Regions from separate parts of the Agarivorans sp. 2_MG-2023 genome, predicted to be linked through region 2. Evidence: predicted binding sites of a transcription regulator. Region 2 holds the regulator's gene; each other region holds the start of a gene.

Region 1 (7,124 bases), on a different contig from region 2:
GCAAACAAGCCATTCCAGAAGCTGGTAATGGAGTGAATGACCTCTTGGATGAAGCTCGCTGGAACATGGAGTTCATGTTGGCGATGCAAATTCCTGAAGGCAAAAAAGTATTTGTGCCGGTCGGTAACCAGCAAGATAATTTAAGTGCCTTAAAGCTGACTGAAATTGATGCCTCAGGATTAGCCTTTCATAAGGTGGCTGATGAAAAGTGGACTGGCATGCCGCTACCTCCCCATAAAGATACTCAAAAGCGCTATGTTGGCCAACCAAGTACAGCTGCCACACTTAACTTAGCGGCTACCGCTGCTCAGTGTGCGCGTATATGGAAAGAGATTGATGCTGATTTCTCCGCGCAGTGCTCAACTGCCGCTAGCCGCGCATGGCAAGCCGCAGCTGCGCACCCAGAAGTGTACGCTTACGATAACTTTACTGGTTCAGGCCCCTATGGCGACACGGAGTTAGCCGATGAGTTTTACTGGGCAGCCGCTGAGTTATTCATTAGCACTGGCGAAGAGCAATATCTAGAAGTCCTAAAAGCATCGCCTGCTTTCTTAGCGGCGCCACTAGGAGATGAAACCGCTAAAGGTGATTTGTTCTGGCAGGATTTAAGCTCGGCCGGTACCTTAAGCCTTGCACTAGTGCCAAGCAAATTAGACGAGGCCACTCGTGATAAAGCGCGCGCTAAGATCATTGCTACAGCCGACGGTTATTCGGCGCAATTGGCAAAAGAGGGTTACCACATTCCTTATACTGCCGAACAATACCCTTGGGGATCTAACTCCAACTTAGTAAACCGTGGCATATTCTTAACTTATGCTGCAGATTACAGTGGTGACAGCAAGTACATGCAAGCTCTAGTGCATGCCATGGACTACATTCTAGGGCGTAATCCTCTGGATCAGTCTTACATTACTGGCTACGGCAGTAACCCGCTAAAAAATCCTCACCACCGTTTTTGGGCACATCAAGCTGATGAAAACTCGCCAAAACCTGCTCCGGGTGCATTGTCGGGTGGACCAAACTCTATCAGCTTTAGCGACCCTGTTGCAGCCGGTATGAAAGGTAAATGTATTGGCCAAACCTGTTTTGTTGACGAAATAGGTGCTTGGACATTGAACGAAATTACCATCAACTGGAATGCACCATTAGTGTGGGTAAGTAGTGTGTTAGATGAGCACCGCTTAGCGAAATAAGCTCAATAAAAGCAAGTAACTAGGCCAACCTAAGGTTGGCCTTTATTTATCTTTTACTAAAGCAAATGCTTTAACTAAGCGCTGTTGTGTTCAGATAATGTGATCTGCGACGTCGTTCTGGCGCTCAAATTCATTCAAAGCAAGTTCTTAGCTAAGTAGACGTATATAGTGGAGACAGGAATTTTGTCTCTTTGGTAACGTTACCACCATATGACCTGGCAAAGAGGAGATAAAATGCAAACTCGGGTTAGTTGTCAGAGAATCACTGTGAAAGATAAAAGCAAATTGGAACAACGCTCTACAGTATATGACGTTGCGGCGTTAGCGGGCGTTTCGCCGAGTACCGTGTCTCGGTTTATGAACCAGACTACCTATGTGTCTGATGCTAAACGTAAACAAATTCAAGCGGCTATGGTTGAACTAGGTTACAAGCCTGGCCAGCAAACCGGTGCCAGTGCTAGCAGCCGCACCATGACGATTGGGGTATTGGTACAACATCCAGATAGCCCATTTTATGCCTCTATTTTGCGCGGCATAGAAGAAGTATTACTGGCTCAAGGTTACTCACATATTATTGTTACAGGGCACTGGAATACCGAAGAAGAAACCGAGTCGATGCAGCTATTACTGTCGCGTTCGGTAGACGGTATTATTATTGTTACCGGTGGCTTGAGTGATGATCAGGTGCTTGAGTTTTCTAAGAAGCGCCCAATTGTGGCTCTGGGCCGTGAGCTTGAAGCAGCCCGCTTACGTTCAATTAAAATTGAAAATTCGGTGGGCGCTTATATGGCCACCAACCACCTGATTCAATTAGGCCATCGAGAAATTGTTCATATTAAAGGTAATGCCGATCATCCTGATGCTCAACAGCGTTACGAAGGTTATTGCCAAGCTATGGAACATGCAGGTTTGCCAGTTAAATTGCAGCTGGTGGAGCAGGGTGACTTTACCGAGCAATCTGGTTTTGATGCTGTGCAGCGTTTATTGGCCAACAAGCGTCAGTTTAGTGCGATTTTTGCCGCTAATGATTTAACCGCCTACGGTGCTATGCAAGCCTTGTATCAAGCTAAGCGGCCAGTGCCAGAACGTGTTTCTGTGATTGGTTTTGATGATGTGCCAAGTTCGGCGTTTTTCATTCCGCCTTTGACCACGGTTCGCCAACCTATTTTTGATACTGGTTATGCCGCAGCGCTAGCCATATTGGATATGTTAAATGGCGGCGCTAATCAACAATTTAGGTTACCGCCTGTGGAATTAGTAACACGCGAAACCACTCAAGCCCACATCATGTAACAAACTCTTGCCGTTATCCTGCCTAAGTCGTTTATAATTACCGGCTTAGGCAGAGACTATAAAACACCATGAAAACCAACTTAATTACCCGCGCCGGCTGGCACAAATTAGACAAAGAACTTAAATACTTATGGAAGGTAAAACGACCTGAAGTCACCCAAGCTGTTTCGGAAGCCGCTGCGCTTGGCGATCGCTCTGAAAATGCCGAGTATAAAGAAGGTAAACGTGAGTTACGCCGTATCGACTCTCGGCTGCGTTTTCTAAACAAACGTCTCGACGCATTAGAGATTGTTGATCATTATCCACAGCAAATTGGCAAAGTGTTTTTTGGAGCATGGGTCGAATTAGAAAACGACGATGCTACCGTGGTGCGCTACCGTATTGTTGGCACCGACGAAATAGACCCCAAGTTGGGTTACATCACTATCGACTCCCCCATGGCTCGTGCTTTAATTGGTAAGCAAGTAGACGATGATGTGTTTGTAAAAACGCCTGAAGGCACCAAAGAGTGGTGGATTAATCATATTCGTTACACGCCTTTTGACAGCGAATAAATGAGTAAATCGTTACCGCCTTTCCCCCTGCTAAGGTCTTATTTACACATTAGTGTTGGATAAATCATAGATATCTACCCTTAAGCACTGATTTACTTAATGTTGAAAATATTTCATCTAAAGCTAAGTACAACATGAATAGCGTTGACTTAATTAACTATCTCTTTAGTATCTAGCGGTATAGACGTCTAAAAGTCTTTAACGGAGAAGGTCAATGGGATTTCACAACGCGCAACAAATCGAAACACTGAATCAAAGCTTAAGCGAGCTTAACCGCGATATTAACGTGTCCTTTGAGTTCTTTCCGCCTACTACAGAAACGATGGAGCAAACGCTTTGGTCGTCTATTGAGCGTTTACAAACCTTAAAACCAAAGTTTGTATCCGTGACTTATGGCGCCAACTCAGGAACACGAGATCGTACTCACAAGGTAATTAAAGCCATTAAAGATCGTACCGGCTTAGCGGCGGCGCCGCACTTAACCTGCATTGATTCTACGCCCGATGAGTTACGCCAAATTGCCCGTGATTACTGGAACAGTGGTATTAAAGATATTGTTGCCTTACGGGGAGATTTGCCAGAAGGTTCGGCTAAACCGCAAATGTACGCGAGCGATTTGGTGGCGCTACTTAAAGAAGAAGCTGACTTTGATATTTCGGTGGCGGCCTACCCAGAGGTTCACCCAGAAGCAAAAAGTGCTCAAGCTGATTTGCTTGCGCTTAAGCGTAAAATGGACGCGGGCGCTAATCGCGCGATTACTCAGTTTTTCTTCGACGTTGAAAGCTATTTACGTTTTCGAGACCGCTGCGCGGCCATAGGCATTGAAGGCGAAATTGTACCGGGAATTTTGCCGGTATCAAATTACAAAACCCTGAAAAAGTTTGCTTCGTTTGCCAATGTAAAAGTACCTAGTTGGCTACATGGACAGTTTGCAGGTTTAGATAACGACCAAACAACCCGTAACCTAGTGGGAGCGAGTGTTGCCATTGAGATGGTGAAAGTATTGTCTCGCGAAGGAGTGAAAGACTTCCACTTCTATACGCTTAATCGCTCAGAGTTATCTTATGCTATTTGCCATACGCTAGGTGTGCGCCCGGCGGAGGCAATCCCAGCTTAACTATTGGCTCTGATTTATTTATTAAGGCTTAGCAAACGCTAAGCCTTTTTTATTTTGAGCAACTTGGCTGGCTACATTAACAAGGCATTTACGGCGGAACAAATCAGCCACATACTCAACGCGTAATACCAGTTGTTTTTTAGAATTTGCGAAGTTGAAAACTGATAACGCCCAATCATAGTTAAGCCTACCCCCGACAAAGGACTGCTGCCGGTAGAGATTGCCCAAGAGCTAAGGAATAAAAAGCCTAACTGGCTTGGTTCTGGGTTAAGGGGTAATAACAACGGACTGGCTAAAGAGATGCTAATGACTGGATGAATGCCAAACATGCAGGCCACAATCATCAGAGCTAATACTACTGCAAAGGTTTGATGTGAAAACTCAATGTTATGTAAGCTCAAGGTTTCAGGGTAGGCCAATAACAAGGCTTTAATGCCAGCCGAGAATACTCCCGCGGCTAAAAACAGTACATATTGGCTACCTACGTTAGATAGGCGGTGTGTAATGAACTGCCGAGCGATAATGACCTTCGACTTACCTTTGGCAAAGGTGAGCGCTGCAATAGGCGCTAAACAGGTAATCATCAAAATAATACTGAAATCAGGAAAGGCAAAATGCAGCCCGATAACCGTGACCGCCAATACAAAAGGAATGGTTAAGCTCTCGCGGCGCAATGGGTAGCCGGCAAAATTGTCTTTTTCGCGTAACGAAACTTCTGCGGTGGTAAAAATTAGCGCAATCAAGGCCATAAGCGCACCTGGTAGCAATACATCTAACCACTGCATACCTGGCGCGTAGGTAATGGATACTGCGGTGGCAATGAAAAAAGGAGACCACCAGGCCGCCGCACAAAAGCAACGCATAAGTACCTTTTGCTGAGCGTTGGTGAGTTGCTTTTGTTTGGCTAAACGGTCACCAACAATAAAGATAATAGACAAGTTAATAATCGCGCCCAGCACGTTAACGCCAACCGCGGTAGAGGCGATGCTGCGTTTACCGGTGGGTAGTGGGTCTTGCTGGTTTTCTGGATTGGCTAAGGCGAGGAAAGACACCGCACTAAACATGGCTAATAAGGGGAGGTTAATAGACAAAACGTCTATTGGGCTTAGCAAGGTATTTTGGCTAGCGGCGAGCAACAACAAAACAATGCCTATGCTTAACAAACAGCCCGCCTGAATGCGTATCGCACGGCTTAACTGTGGCAAGTACGCCAGTGCCGCCGCCCAAGTCACTACGGTGGCTAAGCCAACGCCTATTACTTCAAAAGCATACAGCAGATAAAGCAGTAATGAGGCGAGAAATAACCATCCTTTGTATTGTTGCATTGAAGACATCCTAAGGATCAATGAGCGACACCGTGAAGCCGAGCGGCCTCTTGCTGTAAATAATTAAATAGAGTTTTAGCTTAGCCTAAGAACAAACAACCCCGCGTAAAGCGGGGTTGTTATTACTCAAGCTTATTGCTTAGCCGGTGTTACGCATGCCGGCTGCGATACCTGCAATACTCACCATTAAGGCTTGATCTACTACTGGACATAGTTCTTCGTTGGCACGAGAACGATTAAGCAGTTCAACTTGCAATACATGTAGAGGATCAATATACGGGTTACGTAAGTTAAGCGATTCTACTACCCAAGCTTGATTCGCTAATAAGCGATTATCTGGTGCTAGCGACACAATAGCGGCTTTGGCTGTTTCTAGCTTAGTACGTAGTTTTTCACCAAGTACTTGCAGCTCTGGCTCAACCAAGCGGTCATCATAGATTTTAGATAGCCAAGTATCAGCTTTCATAAATACCATTTCTAACATTGCTAGGCGATTATCAAAGAATGGCCACGCGCGCATCTCAGTTAATAATTCACTCTTACCGTCTTTAATCAAACCTTCGAACGCTGCACCGCTGCCTAACCAAGCAGGAAGTAGCAAACGGTTTTGACTCCAAGAGAAAATCCATGGAATGGCGCGTAAGCTTTCTACACCACCGTCGGAGCGGCGCTTCGCAGGGCGACTACCTAATGGCAGTTTAGCCAGTTCACGTTCTGGTGTGGCTGCGCGGAAGTAAGGCACAAAATCTTCTTCGCCCCAAACAATGCCACGGTAGGCTTCGCAAGAGGTCTCAGCGATTTGATCCATCACGTCGCGCCATTCATCTTTTGGCTCCATAGGTGGAACCAAGTTAGCTTCTAGTACCGCACTGGCGTAAAGATTTAAGCTGTCTAAGGCTACTTTTGGTAAACCAAACTTAAAGCGAATCATCTCGCCTTGCTCGGTCACACGTAAGCCACCTTTTAATGAACCCGGAGGTTGCGACAACAGTGCGGCATGTGCCGGAGCGCCACCACGACCAATAGTACCGCCACGGCCATGGAACAAGGTTAAGCTAATCGAATGGCCTTCGCAGATAGAGACCAGCGCCTCTTGTGCGCGATATTGCGCCCATGAAGCAGCAAGTACGCCAGCATCTTTAGCGGAATCAGAGTAACCAATCATTACATGTTGCTGACCCGAGATATAACCGCGATACCAATCAATAGATAGCAGCTTGCTCATAGTCGCTGGAGCGTTGTTCAAATCGTCTAGCGTTTCGAACAATGGGGCAACAGGTAAACGGAATGGACAACCGGCTTCTTGCAACAATAGTTGAACTGCCAATACGTCTGATGGCTCACTGGCCATAGAAATAATGTAAATACCCAAGGCTTCGCGTTCTTGCTTGGCAATAACAGCACAGGTATCTAGTACTTCTTGAACCGACTCACTAGGCTCCCAAGCGCGTGGGAATAATGGACGTTTTGAATTCAATTCTTGTAATAAGAAGTGCTGTTTATCCGTTTCGTTCCAATGTGCGTAATCACCCATGCCTAAGTAGCGAGTGATTTCCGAGAATACTTCCTCGTGGCGACCACTATCTTGGCGAATGTCTAAACGCAGTAAGTTGATACCGAAACAGGCAATACGACGCAGTAA
Region 2 (7,124 bases):
TACGTAACATGCTAACCAACGAAACCATTGATATTGCATCAGGTGGCTATAGCATCCAAATAGACGGTTTTGAATCGCTATTCCTTGAAGTAGTTTCTGCCACGGCAGATGGTCCTCAGCAAGGAAATGGCGGTGGCCTTGTTGGTACAGGCCCACTAGCCGATTGTAACGCTGCAGATGTAGCAGGCAATGGACCACTTGATAAAGAAATGTGGATCCGCGGTAGTTATGCTGGGGGGGACGGTTTTGGTGCTACACCTGATAGCCACAAATTTAGCTATAAAGGAAACAACATTTACCAAGTGGTAGTGAACGAATCCCAAGCTACTTCTTTTGGCTTCAAGTTCGCAGCTTCTGATTGGAGCTCTGAGTTTGCAACTGCAACCGGTGTGGCAGTAATTGCAAGCGAGCAATCTATGACGCCTGCGATTGGTTCGGGTACTGAGTCAAGTGTTGTTATCCCTGAAGCGGGTAACTACGTTTACAGCTTTGAAATCAACAGCGCCTTAACCGGTGGCAACATGATGATCAGTAAATGTGAGTAAAAGATAGGGAAGTGGCCCTTAGGGCCATTTCTTACTGTAAGAAAGGTTTTCTAGCAACCCTTAAAACTAGACTGAAGGTTTGCCTTCAAACGTTTGTAAACACCCTTAATATCCTGTTTGGCCTCTTAAGTTTTAAGAGGCCTTTTTTTGTTCTCAGCTTATTAACTGACACAGGTTCACAAGGTCGGCTTGTATTGCACCAGCCGTCACTTCTCGACCCGCACCAGGGCCTTGGATAACGAGTTGATTTTGCTTGTACCACTGGCTTTCAATGGCAAATACATTGTCGCAGGGTTTTAAATTTGCGAAAGGGTGCTGAGCGTCTATTGCCGCTAAGCCAACCTCTGCTTGGCCTTTAGCATCTACTTTCGCTAAAAAGCGAATCACTTTGCCTTGGCGCTTAGCATCGTTAAACGCTTGCAACATTGGCTCATCTAACTCAGACATGGCATCTAGAAAGGCGTCTAGGTCTAAGCAAGCCAAATCCTCGGGCACCAAAGACTCTAGGCTAATATCGTTCAACTCCAATTCCAAACCGGCTTCTCGAGCCAATATCAGAAGCTTTCGCTGTACGTCTTTACCCGATAAATCCTCTCTAGGATCAGGCTCTGTTAAGCCTTGATTAAGCGCATCCGCTAGCAATTCTGAAAATGCTAAAGAACCATCGTACTGTTGGAAGAGCCAGCTTAAGGTGCCAGAAAAGATCCCCGATATAGACTCAATGTTGTCACCGGCTTGGCGTAACTGTTGAATGCTAGATTGCACCGGCAAACCCGCACCAACGGTGGCATTGCTTAGCCAATGGCAAGAGTGATCGGCAAAGGTCTTTGTCAGAGCCCCATAGTTTGCTTGCTCGCTAGCGCCAGCATGTTTATTCGCAGTGATAAGATGGAAGCCCCGACGGGCAAATTCTTGATAATATGCACTAAGTGCTTCACTGGCGGTAATATCTACCACCACTAGCTCATCATAGGGATGACGACTCAGCTTATCGAACAGTTCAGGCCAAATTAGCGGCACATCGGCTTCAATACTTAAAACCTCGTCGGCATGTAAACCTGCAAAATCTAAGTGGCCAGCTTGGCTAGAAAATACTCCCGCTAAGCTCAATTCCAATCCGTATTGTTGTTGCAACTGTGATTGTTGTTTGGCAAATAAACTCAGCCATTGGCTACCAATATTGCCCTTACCAAACACAACCAGGCCTAGCTTGGTTTTTTGTTTAAATAGATTAGTGTGCAACTCTTTAAGCAAAGGCTCTAAAGTGATTTTTCTTACCACGGCACATAGGCTGAGCTTGTCGGCACTTGAATGAATAAACTCAAGTGGTTGCTCAGCTAACTGTTGGAAAAACTGATAGCACTGTTGCGGGTTATCACATACTCCAGCTCCAACCAACGCAACCAAACAGAACCCTTCGCTGCGCTCAACTTGTTTAAGTTGAAACTGCTCGGCTAATTGGTCAATTCTGCTCAAGGCTTCATTAACCAGCTCACGGGTATATGCCATTCGCAAAGAACCCGTTTCACTATGTTTGTGGCGAGTCGCCGGCGCTAAATGGCTTTTTGCTAAGGCTTCCAGTAGCGCAGTGGCATTGTTTGAAAAATCTTGGCTGAAAGTAAGCTCAAGCAATATGATGTCATCTACAGAAGTGACAATTTTCGCAGTATTGTTCTTAATGCCTTTGCGATGAATCAGAGTTTGCCCATCATTCGGCGCATAACTGCAACGCAAATTAACTTTTTGCTTAGATCGCGCAAGTGGCTCTAGGGTGCGTGCGTGTAATACTGAGCTACCAATACGCGATAACTCAGCCGCCTCTTTTAGGGCCAAGTTTTCGAGCAAGTGAGCATCTTTCACCAAGCGAGGATCCGCGCTGTAAATGCCAGCAACGTCGCTCCAAATTGTGGTTGATATTGCGTCGGCTAAAGCGGCCAATTCAGTGGCAGAATAATCACTGCCATTACGCCCTAAAGTGACGGTTCGTCCTTGGCTATCACTACAGATAAAGCCGGTAACCACCACTCGGCATGCAGGTTTCGCCGCCAAGCATTTAGCTAACAATGGTGCACTTTGGCTAACGTCCACTTGCGGCTGCGCCGATAGCTCGGCCTTGAAAAACTCGCGAGAGTCTAACCATTCGGCTTGGCAATCACTTTCGCTAAGTAAAGCCGCTAATAGGCGAGCAGACCAGCGCTCACCAAACGACAAAACCTCATTGGTATTAAAGGTGTCTAACTCTCCCTCTAAAATACTGGCAATGTAACGGTGCTCAGTGTCTAAGGCTTGAACGAGCGATTGAGCGGTAAGCTTGCTAAGCAACTCATTGGCTAACTTACCCTGAAACTCAATCAACGCTTGTAGCGCTTCAGCAGTGGCGTCGTCAGCTTGCTGAGCCAATTCAATAATGTTGATTAAGCGATTGGTGGTTTTACCTGCGGCAGAGACCACAATCAAATCTTGGGCTTGCGAATGCTGGGCAACAATATTGGCTACGCGTTTAAAACATCCTGCGTCAGCCAAGCTGCTACCACCAAATTTGTGAACATGTCTATTTACCGACACCGAATACCTCTCTACAACTTTTAGCCCGCTTAAAGCGAGGCAAAGGCCTGTTGTAAGTCATTAACTAAATCTTGGGCGTCTTCTAAACCCACCGATACCCGTAATAGCTGGTTAGAAATTCCCGCTTCCGCTAAGGCTTCAGCCGACATCGCGGCGTGAGTCATGGTAGCAGGGTGAGCAATTAGACTCTCTACCCCACCTAAAGATTCCGCCAAAGAGAACAATTGTAGGTTTTTAAGAAACTTAACCATTTGGCTTTCTTCAAGTTCCAGCTCAAAACTCAACATAGCACCAAAACCGCGTTGCTGACTTTGCGCCAGCGCATGCCCTGGGTGCTCTGGTAATCCAGGATAATAGATGTTGCCCACAACCCCTTGCTGCTGCAAACAAGCCACAATGGCTTGAGCATTTTCTTGATGCACATTCATTCTGGCTTTTAGGGTGCGCAAACCACGCAAAGTAAGGTAAGAATCAAAGGCCGAACCAGTTAACCCTAAACAATTAGCCCACCATGCCAGTTGCTCAGCAAGTTCCTCTGTTGCCGCAACCACCATGCCTGCCACTACATCAGAATGGCCGTTTATATATTTAGTGGCCGAATGCACCACAATGTCGGCACCTAATAAAATCGGCGTTTGCAAAGCCGGTGAAAGGAAAGTGTTATCCACTACCACTAAAGCACCTGCGGCATGTGCTTGTTCGGCAATAGTTTTAATATCAACAATGCGTAATAGTGGATTACTGGGAGTTTCTAACCACACTACTTTAGGCTTTTTAGCCAATAACTCGGCCAATAGTGTTTGGTCATTTTGATCAACAAAAGCCACATCAAAGGCATTTTTCTTAGCAAGACTGTCGAATAAACGGTAACTGCCGCCGTAACAATCATGAGGTGCTACCAACAAATCGCCGGGCTCAAGCAAAGCGGTAACCAAATTGACTGCCGACATTCCGGTGTTAGTAATCACCGCACCCGCTCCATGCTCTAAGTTGGCGATAGCCTCAGCCAAAATATGACGGGTTGGATTACCAGAGCGACTGTAATCAAACTGACGCTTCTGATTAAAATCAGCAAAGCTATAATTGCTAGACAAATAAATAGGCGGCACTACTGCGCCGTGTTGGCTGTCACTTTCTATACCGCTGCGCACTGCTATAGTGGCAGCTTGAAGATCTTTTAAAGACATTTGCTGATCTACTCCCTCAATTCATCCTGCCACTTTACCACCAGCAAAAAAGACGTCAACACTTCTAGACGTCTAAATGTCTTTGCTGTTGGATTGCTAAGTCGCATTTCCCCCGTTACAATAGGGTCTCTTTGGTTTGGTGTGTATTGTAGTATGTCGACAGAATGGAACGGTGAGTGGATCAGCCCTTACGCTGAACACGGTAAAAAAAGCGAACAAGTTAAAAAAATCACAGTATCAATTCCGCTTAAGGTATTAAAGATACTCACTGACGAGCGTACCCGCAGACAAATTAATAACCTGCGCCACGCCACCAATAGCGAACTGCTTTGTGAGGCTTTCCTTCATGCCTATACGGGTCAACCGTTGCCTGATGACGCCGACTTACAAAAAGATAAGCCGGACCCGGCCTTAGAAAAAGCGGCGCAAGCCGAGATAGATAAAGAAGATTAAGATTTTTAGGAAGCCGCTCATTGAGCGGTTTTTTAATTCAAGTAGGCTATTTATTTTGTATAAACTACGTGCTAACGAGTACTAAAACAGCGTGACTTAACTCCAATCCAGATAAGTATAGAGTTTGCGATCAGCGTCATTGAGGACTTGTAGATGGAGGCCAAAGTGTCAGAATACCTGTTTGTTTCAGAGTACCCAATCTCTGAAGAGTCAACCTTCCCCTTAAGTTTTGCTAAATTTACCAAATACAAAACAAGTATATCGAACCTAAATAAAATTTATCTGTTCGAAGAAATGTATGACCAAATAGTTCAGTCATATGTTGACTACAAAACCTATAACTATCAATCTTGCATCCAATTTTCGAGTCAAGCCGACTTGTCAAAAAACCAAGGTTATGAATATAAACTGAAACTAAACCGGATTCTCTCTACTACTCTGAATCTTTGTAAATTTTATCTCGACAAAAGTTACAGCCAAGAAACTTCATTTGTATTTAAGCTAACTGGAGAACAAAGCGACCAAAGCAAGGTTGCTAAGTTCAGGAATTCTCTTTTTCAGCGCAACGACGGTTATGCCATTGGCGATGACTTAAGAAACTACGCACAGCACCATTCAAAGTTAATAGAAAGCTTCACCTATGGCTTCCACAAAAAAACAATAGTGCTCTATTCCTGTATGAATAAAACTAAACTAATTGATTTTATAAAAGACAGGAAGCCTGCCAAAGCAACAAAAGAAAGACTATTGTCTGTTGTCGAAGCAAACTGCTACAAAGACAAGGGCTTTGATATTCAAAGAATATTAGATCAATTTATGAATGGAGTTGGAGAAATACACAAATTCAACCGGAGTTTGTATACGCCTTTAATAACTGAATACGTATCCAATTTAGAAGAAGCACATAGCATTTCCCCTGAGTCCCAGCTGTTTTGCTTACTTGAAAATGGCAAGCGAATTCCTCTTAACTACTTACGATTAAAGGAAACAATTGACCACATAATAAATAAAAACCTCTTCCCACTAAATCACGAGCTTTTGGACACAAGTACTTACCCACCCATAGAGTTTTGACTTGATAAAAAAATCCCGTTTATGTTGATGCTATAGACATCAATACTTAGTTGGTTATCATCCCACTTATAAATTTCTATTTTAAATCAGTTGATAACGTCAAGGATGACCATGAAAACACTATACGCAGCTGCGCTAATTCTTTTAGCTGGATGTGCCAGTACAGAATCCAATACCGAAGTAACTTCTACCATTCTTGACTACGGAATATACGGACAATCAGCACTTACTGGCGAGTATTCAAATAATGACACACCAAATGACTCAGTACTTACCGGAAAGAGTGGAAAAGTTACTGAGCAAACAGCTGAAATTTCCGCACAAGTCGGCACAACCTTTGGGTACTGTTTTGAGGTTGAAGTCGATCAGAGAAAAATTGAGCTAACCAAAGCCATTACCAGCCCGGAAATGATAGATGAAGACGGCAATAGTTATACCTCCATGTCATATACTAAAACCCTAAAACTCAAAAAAGGGAAAGCCAGTAACTGCCACTTTTATATGATTGAGGAAGAGTGGGAAGCAGTGAAAGGAGAATGGTACTTTTCAGTGTTTCATGGAGAAGAACTACTTTCTGAAAAAAAGTTTAACTTACACTAAGCTTTCAATAATTATCTAAATGTATAGTTTTCTAACTTAATAACCCTATTCAGGCACGATAAAGCCTCCTTTCAGCAGGCTTTATCAGTACAAAATTTTATAGCCCCTCGCACATTAATATTCCCCCATCTCCCTAATATGTCCTAAATTCATCGTACTTTGGCCCAGCTTAACTATCGGTATCAACTAACAAACTGCGATAACAAACCACCGCCTTAATCTAAGTCACTTGCTTAAATAACACTGCAATCAAACTGGCTCCTTATCGGTCTGTACTCAAGCACTTATCTTTATTTAAGGAAAAAGAATGACCTCTTCATCTCAAACTCAATTAGCAAAAAGCCTTTCTATTGGCTTATTCTGCTTAAGGTTAAGTATTGGCTTGGTGTTCACCATGTGGGCACTTGATAAAGTATTGGTTCCAGAACACGCGATAAAAGTATTCTCTGGTTTCTACGGTTTGAATTTATCCAGTAACGTACTTATTGGTTTAGGGCTTGCGCAATTGGCGTTCATTGCTGCCTTTGTATTGGGTTTATGGAGAAACGTTACCTATTTAGCCATATTAGTACTGCATGCCGCCTCTACATTTTCTTCTTTCGCCAAGTATTTAGACCCATTCAACAATCTACTATTTTTCGCTGCATGGCCAATGCTCGCTGCCTGTCTAGCACTTTATTTGTTGCGTGATTATGATACT
Region 3 (7,124 bases), on a different contig from region 2:
TTTTTCAACATCCAGTAAGTCCCAAATGAGACCCTTCTCGGTATGCTCCGGACAAGCGGGATAACCCGGTGCAGGACGTATGCCTTGGTAGTTTTCACGAATTAACTCTTCGCTGCTGAGGTTTTCGTCGGCTGCGTAGCCCCAGAAGTCTTTACGTACTTGCGCATGTAAGTATTCTGCAAAACCTTCGGCGAGGCGATCGGCAATCGCTTTTACCATAATCGCGTTGTAATCATCGCCTTCACCTTTATACATGTCGGCTAATTCATCTTCGCCAATTCCGCCGGTTACCGCAAAGGCACCAAAGTAATCGGCTTTACCGCTCGCCTTGGGAGCAATGAAATCGGCTAAGCAATTGTTGGCGCCCTTTTTCTTATCGGTTTGCTGGCGAAGCTGAGAGCTTACTCCAAGCAGTTCGCTGCGTGATTCGTCGGTGTAGATCTCAATATCGTCACCCACACTATTGGCAGGGAACAAACCAAACACACCTGATACTTTCACTTCGCGCTTTTGTTTAAAACGAGCGAGCATTGCTTTGGCGTCGGCAAACAAACGCTTAGCTTCTTCGCCCACTACCTCGTCTTCTAGAATACGTGGGTATTTGCCAGCCAATGACCAAGTCATAAAGAATGGGGTCCAATCTATGTAAGGTTCAATGTCTTCTATCGACACATCCTCAAACTGTTGAATGCCCAATTGTTTAGGTACTGGTGGCGTGTAGTTGTCCCACTCAATCGGCGCACGATTAGCGCGAGCGACTTCTAGAGTAACTGGTGGAGTACGCGGCCGCTTACGAGCATGCTGCTCACGTACAATCTCGTAGTCTTTATCCAGTTTTTCTACAAAAGGAGGGCGTAACTCGTCGGACAATAAACTTTGGCACACTCCCACCGCGCGAGACGCATTAGACACGTACACGACAGGGTGCTCATAGTTTTGTTCAATTTTAACCGCAGTGTGTGCTTTAGAAGTAGTTGCCCCACCAATAAGCAACGGCAGATCGAGGCCTGTACGCTGCATTTCTTTAGCTACGTGCACCATTTCATCTAGCGAGGGCGTAATTAGCCCTGAGAGGCCAATCATATCTACGTTTTCTTCTTTAGCGACTTTAAGAATTTTGTCGCAAGACACCATGACGCCAAGGTCGATGACTTCAAAGTTATTACATTGCAGCACAACCCCAACAATGTTTTTACCAATGTCGTGCACGTCACCCTTCACGGTGGCCATTACAATTTTACCGTTAGAGCGCTGCCCTTCGCCTTTCTCAGCTTCAATATAGGGCTGTAAGTAGGCTACCGCGCGTTTCATAACACGGGCAGATTTCACTACTTGCGGTAAGAACATTTTACCGTCGCCGAATAAATCGCCCACGACATTCATGCCGTCCATTAACGGCCCTTCAATCACGTGTAATGGGCGCTCTACCGATTGGCGCGCTAGCTCGGTGTCGTCTTCGATAAATTCGGTGATGCCTTTAACTAATGCGTGCTCTAGGCGTTTTCTAACATCCCATGTGCGCCACTCTAAATCCTGAGCACTTTCTTGCTGAGAACCGTCACCACGGTATTTTTCGGCAATTTCAAGTAGCTCTTCGGTAGCGTTGTTATGGGTATTAAGTACTACCGCTTCAACCTTGTCTTTTAACTCTTTGGGAATGTCTTCGTAAATGGCCAGCTGGCCCGCATTTACAATACCCATGTCCATGCCGTTCTTAATCGCGTAGTACAAGAACACCGCGTGTATCGCTTCTCGAACGGGGTTATTACCACGGAATGAAAAACTTACATTAGAGACACCGCCAGAAATCATCGCATGCGGTAAGTTATCTTTGATGTCTTTTACCGCTTCGATAAAATCAACCGCATAGTTATTATGCTCGTCGATTCCGGTAGCTACCGCGAAGATGTTTGGATCGAAGATAATATCTTCCGGCGGGAAGCCCACTTGATTGACTAAGATGTCGTAAGACTTGCTACATATTTCAAACTTACGTTCGCGGGTATCTGCCTGACCTTCTTCATCAAAGGCCATAACAATAACTGCCGCGCCGTAACGGCGAAGAATTTTAGCTTGGCGAATAAAGGGCTCTACCCCTTCTTTCATCGAAATAGAGTTAACAATTGGCTTACCCTGCACACACTGCAGGCCAGCTTCTAAAATATCCCACTTAGATGAATCAATCATCACCGGCACTTTGGCGATATCGGGCTCACAGGCAATCATGTTCAAAAAGCGCACCATGGCCGCCTTTGAATCCAACATGCCTTCGTCCATGTTGATATCAATAATTTGCGCGCCGTTCTCAACTTGGTTTAAGGCAACCTCAATAGCTTTATCGTAGTTCTCCTCTACGATCAGCCGCTTAAATATTGCTGAACCCGTAACGTTGTTACGCTCACCTACGTTTACAAACAGTGTGTCTGCAGTAATCGTTAGTGGCTCTAGCCCTGAAAGGCGACAAGCTACATCTATTTCTGGCAGTTTACGTGGCGCTACGCCTTCAACCGCTTCGGCCATGGCTTTAATATGCTCAGGCGTGGTACCACAACAGCCGCCAACTAAATTTAAGAAACCAGCGCGCGCCCATTCACCAATGTGTTCCGCCATTTCATTGGCTTCAAGGTCATATTCACCAAAGGCATTTGGCAAGCCTGCATTGGGGTGAGCAGAGACATAGGTTTCGCTTACGCGGCTAAGCTCGTCAACATACTGGCGAAGCTCGTCTGGCCCCAATGCACAGTTCAAACCTATGCTAATTGGGCTAGCGTGGCGCATCGAGTTGTAAAAGGCTTCGGTTGTTTGGCCACTTAAGGTACGGCCCGAGGCGTCGGTAATGGTGCCCGAAATCATCACTGGCAATTTATAACCCAGCTCATCAAACACGGTTTCTACTGCAAACACCGCCGCTTTTGCGTTAAGAGTATCGAAGATGGTTTCGATTAAAATTAAGTCACTACCGCCTTCTATAAGCGCCTTAGTGGATTCAACATAAGCCTCTACTAGCTCGTTAAAAGTGACATTACGATAACCTGGGTCGTTCACATCTGGCGAGATAGAACAGGTACGGTTTGTGGGGCCTAACACACCCGCCACAAAACGAGGACGCTCAGGGTTTAAGGCTGTCACTTCATCAGCAACTTCGCGAGCAATACGCGCGGCTTCGCGGTTGATATCAGCCGAGTACTTCTCCATGTCGTAATCGGCCATGGCGATAGTTGTAGCGTTAAAGGTATTGGTTTCTAGAATATCAGCGCCAGCCAGCAAGTACTCACGATGAATATCAGCAATGATTTTTGGCTGTGTTAGCACCAACATATCGTTGTTGCCTTTTACATCGGTATGCCAGTCTGCAAAGCTCTCTCCGCGGTAGTCAGCCTCTTCAAATTTGTAAGACTGAATCATGGTTCCCATGCCGCCATCGATGATCATGATGCGTTGAGAGAGTTGCTTTTCTAGTTGTAGCCTTGCTGACACGGGAACTTCCTATTTCTTTCGCTGGTATTTCGACTCGGCAGTGTAGCACACTGCCTAATGGGGCTTATCTGCGATAAAGTTATATGAAATTATTTCAAGATATTATCGGATTTGGGTTTAAGTTCGGCTAAGTCGTAAGGCGTGATTTGGTAAACACAGTAGTTAAGCCAGTTGTTATACAAAAGGTGTCCATGACTACGCCAAGTGGCACATGGCGCGGCAGAGCAATCGTCATGCGTGTAGTAGTTTTCGGGCAATTGCGGATTCAAGCCTTCTTGAGAATCACGCTGATATTCATTGTGCAAAGTATCTGCTGCGTACTCTGGATGACCAGTAATAAATACTTGGCGAAAATCTTCGCTAGCAAATAAGTAGCTACCCGCTTCAGGGTTGTCGGCCAGTACCTTCAAGTCGGTTTCTTCGGTAATTAGGTTTGAATCAAAATGCGCAAAGCGTGATAGTGGCGCGAGGAAAGCGTCATCAAAACCGCGAACCAAGGGGTTATGTTTGTGCTTGGTTTGATGCCAATACACCCCTGACAACTTGGTATCGCGAGTTTGTTTGTTCAAACCATATAAATGATACAACGCCGCCTGAGCCGCCCAACATAAGTACAAGGTTGAAGTGACGTGGGTTGTGGCCCAATCAATAATTTCCTTAACTTGATCCCAGTAATACACTTCTTCGAAGGGTACTTGCCCTAAAGGAGCACCAGTAATAATCAGTCCGTCGAAGTTACGCTCGCGCAGTTTGTCAAAATCACGATAAAACTTATCGATGTGATCTTTGGGAGTATTTTTAGACACACGATGATCGATACGTAATAGCTTTACATTCACCTGCAAGGGAGAGTTAGAGAGCAGCCTGAGGATTTGATTTTCAGTCTCAATTTTCTTAGGCATCAAATTAAGAAGTACAACCTCTAGCGGACGAATATCCTGATGAGCTGCACGGCTCTCTGGCATAACAAAAATATTTTCGTTACGCAGGACTTCGGCAGCGGGTAACTGGTCAGGAATACAAATTGGCATAAGAGGCTCCAAGCTAACAACAAGACATGTATGTCTAGACATCTAGATACCTATTTTAAATAGTTCCTCGTGTATGTCTAGAACTTGTTAAAAGCTGCTGATTTTGTGCCAATAATTATTCATAATGCTCCCTGATGAAAAAAAGTTGTAAGGGCACATGGCTGAGTTAAAGCTTAATGTAGAACGATTACAAACAGGTGTGTTTGTTAAGCTTCCGGTAAAATGGGGGGAGCACCCGTTTATGTTCACCAGCTTCAAAATAAAAAGCCAAGATCAGATTGATGTAATCAAGAATCTGGGATTGAAGCATGTCATTGTGGTACCTGAAAAGAGCGATACGCCGCCTTTGCCAGCGAACCAAGAACAAGGCGAAGAAAAGAAAGATGATGCTAAGGCTTTAGAGAAAGCTGCCAAAGCACTCTGGGAAGAAAAACGCGCGCGTATTGAAGAGTTAAAGAACTACCGCCGTAACCTACAAAAAGTTGAGAAAGAGTTTGATCGCTCAATGGCGCAAGTTCGCGCGGTGATGAGCAAACTGAAAAGCCGCCCACTTAACGCCGTTGATGACGCTACAACCCTAATTAACAACCTAGCCGATGACTTACTCTCTGGCGAGGGTGTGGTGCTGCACTTAATGAACGACAGCAAAGATGCCGACAGCTTTTACTACCACAGTTTAAATGTGTCTATCCTTGCCATGATGCTAGCCAAAGCGGCTGGATTTTCTGAGCGTGATATAAAAATCTTAGGCTTGGCCGGCTTATTTCACGATGTAGGGAAAATGAAAATCCCCGATAAAGTGCTACGCAAACCCGGTAAGTTAACCGCTCAAGAAGCCAACTTATTAAAGATGCACACTAAGTATGGTGCCGATTTTCTTAAGTTATCAGAAACGATACCCGCCAAGGTAAAAGTGATTGCGGCGCAACACCACGAGTATTTAGATGGCAGTGGTTACCCACAAAAGTTAAAAGGCGACAGCATCGACCGCTTAGCCCAGCTCATTGCAGTTGTAAATGAGTATGACAGCTTATGCCACCCGAGAGACCCACGCTTAACCCGGATTCCTTTTACAGTTATTTCCTACCTTTATAAACAACGTAAAGCGCAGCTCAATGCTGCTGACCTAGGCATACTTATTCGTTTATTAGGTATCTACCCGCCAGGCAGTGTTGTGCAGCTTAGTTCAGGGCAAATAGGTTTAGTGATGTCGGTAAACTCAGAACGTTTGCTGTTCCCTGCTGTACAAGTTTATGACCCCAATATCCCGCGTACTGAAGCACCAATTATCGATTTAGAAGCGGCAGGCTTAACCATTGAGAAAGCCCTTAAGCCCAGCGCCTTACCCGATGCTGTATTTGAGTACTTGAATCCGCGGGCGCGCATCTCTTATTACTTCGATCACAACAAACGTTTGTAACGGGGTAATTACTCCGCCGTTGCAAATCTTACTAGACAAATTCAAGACAAAAAAAAGCCGGACCTAAGTCCGGCTTTTTATACTTGGTGTCTGAGTTTACTCAGCCGCTTCTTCAGCAACTTCTTCAACTTCAGGACGGTCCAATAACTCAATGAATGCCATAGGAGCATTATCGCCAGCACGGAAACCACATTTTAAAATGCGAGTGTAACCGCCTGCACGTTCTTTGAATCGAGGGCCGATTTCAGCAAATAGCTTACCAACAACTTCTGCATCGCGAGTACGAGCAAAAGCTAGACGACGGTTAGCTACACTGTCATTTTTAGCCAATGTAATTAATGGCTCAACAACACGACGAAGCTCTTTGGCTTTAGGCAATGTTGTCTTGATAACTTCATGGCGAACCAATGAACTGGCCATATTCCGGAACATAGCCTGACGATGGCTACTATTTCGGTTCAATTGACGACCACTCTGACGATGGCGCATGACCTTATCCTTCTATATTAAGACGTTAAAACCAGTGACTACTTATCAGCAATGCTAGCTGGCGGCCAGTTTTCTAGGCGCATACCTAGAGACAAACCACGTGACGCTAATACATCTTTGATTTCAGTAAGCGACTTTTTACCTAAGTTAGGTGTTTTAAGTAGCTCAACTTCGGTACGTTGTACCAAGTCACCAATGTAATGAATCGCTTCTGCCTTCAAACAGTTAGCAGAGCGTACTGTCAACTCTAGATCATCGACAGGACGAAGCAGGATTGGATCAAACTCTGGCTTCTCTTCTTTTTCTTCAGGCTCACTTACATCACGTAAGTCAACGAAGGCATCCAATTGTTCTGCAAGAATTGTTGCAGAGCGGCGGATAGCTTCCTCTGGATCAAGAGTACCATTGGTTTCCATATCGATAACCAATTTGTCCAAGTCAGTACGTTGCTCTACACGAGCAGCTTCAACAGTATAAGCAATACGCTCTACTGGGCTGTAAGCTGCATCAGTTAGCAAACGACCAATTGGACGCTCTTCATCTTCAGAGTGAACCCGAACTGAAGCTGGTACGTAACCGCGACCACGTTCAACCTTAATGCGCATGCTGATTTCAGCGTTGCTGCTAAGGTGACAAATAACGTGCTCAGGGTTAGTGATTTCGACATCAGCGTCGTGCTGAATGTCGCCTGCAACCACAGGACCTGC

Evidence for each region. The regulator MetJ, encoded in region 2, represses methionine synthesis genes. The targets are predictions, from matches to a motif close to TAGACGTCTAGACGTCTA.
Region 1: a site for MetJ is predicted at 3,222-3,239, ahead of metF (methylenetetrahydrofolate reductase). Genes of this name have one in related genera too.
Region 3: a site for MetJ is predicted at 4,536-4,553, ahead of metA (homoserine O-succinyltransferase). Genes of this name have one in related genera too.

The regions. Positions count from the first base shown of each region.
Region 1 is NZ_JAUORQ010000005.1:60,485-67,608, reverse strand. It holds gene Q4549_RS09015 (glycoside hydrolase family 9 protein) at 1-1,193, shown strand, start outside; gene Q4549_RS09010 (substrate-binding domain-containing protein) at 1,428-2,486, shown strand; gene greB (transcription elongation factor GreB) at 2,555-3,040, shown strand; gene metF (methylenetetrahydrofolate reductase) at 3,255-4,157, shown strand; gene Q4549_RS08995 (hypothetical protein) at 4,229-5,482, opposite strand; gene ppc (phosphoenolpyruvate carboxylase) at 5,622-7,124, opposite strand, start outside.
Region 2 is NZ_JAUORQ010000014.1:9,545-16,668, forward strand. It holds gene Q4549_RS18265 (alpha-amylase family glycosyl hydrolase) at 1-545, shown strand, start outside; gene metL (bifunctional aspartate kinase/homoserine dehydrogenase II) at 699-3,110, opposite strand; gene metB (cystathionine gamma-synthase) at 3,140-4,297, opposite strand; gene metJ (met regulon transcriptional regulator MetJ) at 4,451-4,750, shown strand; gene Q4549_RS18285 (hypothetical protein) at 4,916-5,824, shown strand; gene Q4549_RS18290 (DUF3859 domain-containing protein) at 5,936-6,424, shown strand; gene Q4549_RS18295 (hypothetical protein) at 6,732-7,124, shown strand, end outside.
Region 3 is NZ_JAUORQ010000010.1:166,399-173,522, forward strand. It holds gene metH (methionine synthase) at 1-3,477, opposite strand, end outside; gene metA (homoserine O-succinyltransferase) at 3,567-4,508, opposite strand; gene Q4549_RS15945 (HD-GYP domain-containing protein) at 4,666-5,928, shown strand; gene rplQ (50S ribosomal protein L17) at 6,025-6,417, opposite strand; gene rpoA (DNA-directed RNA polymerase subunit alpha) at 6,456-7,124, opposite strand, start outside.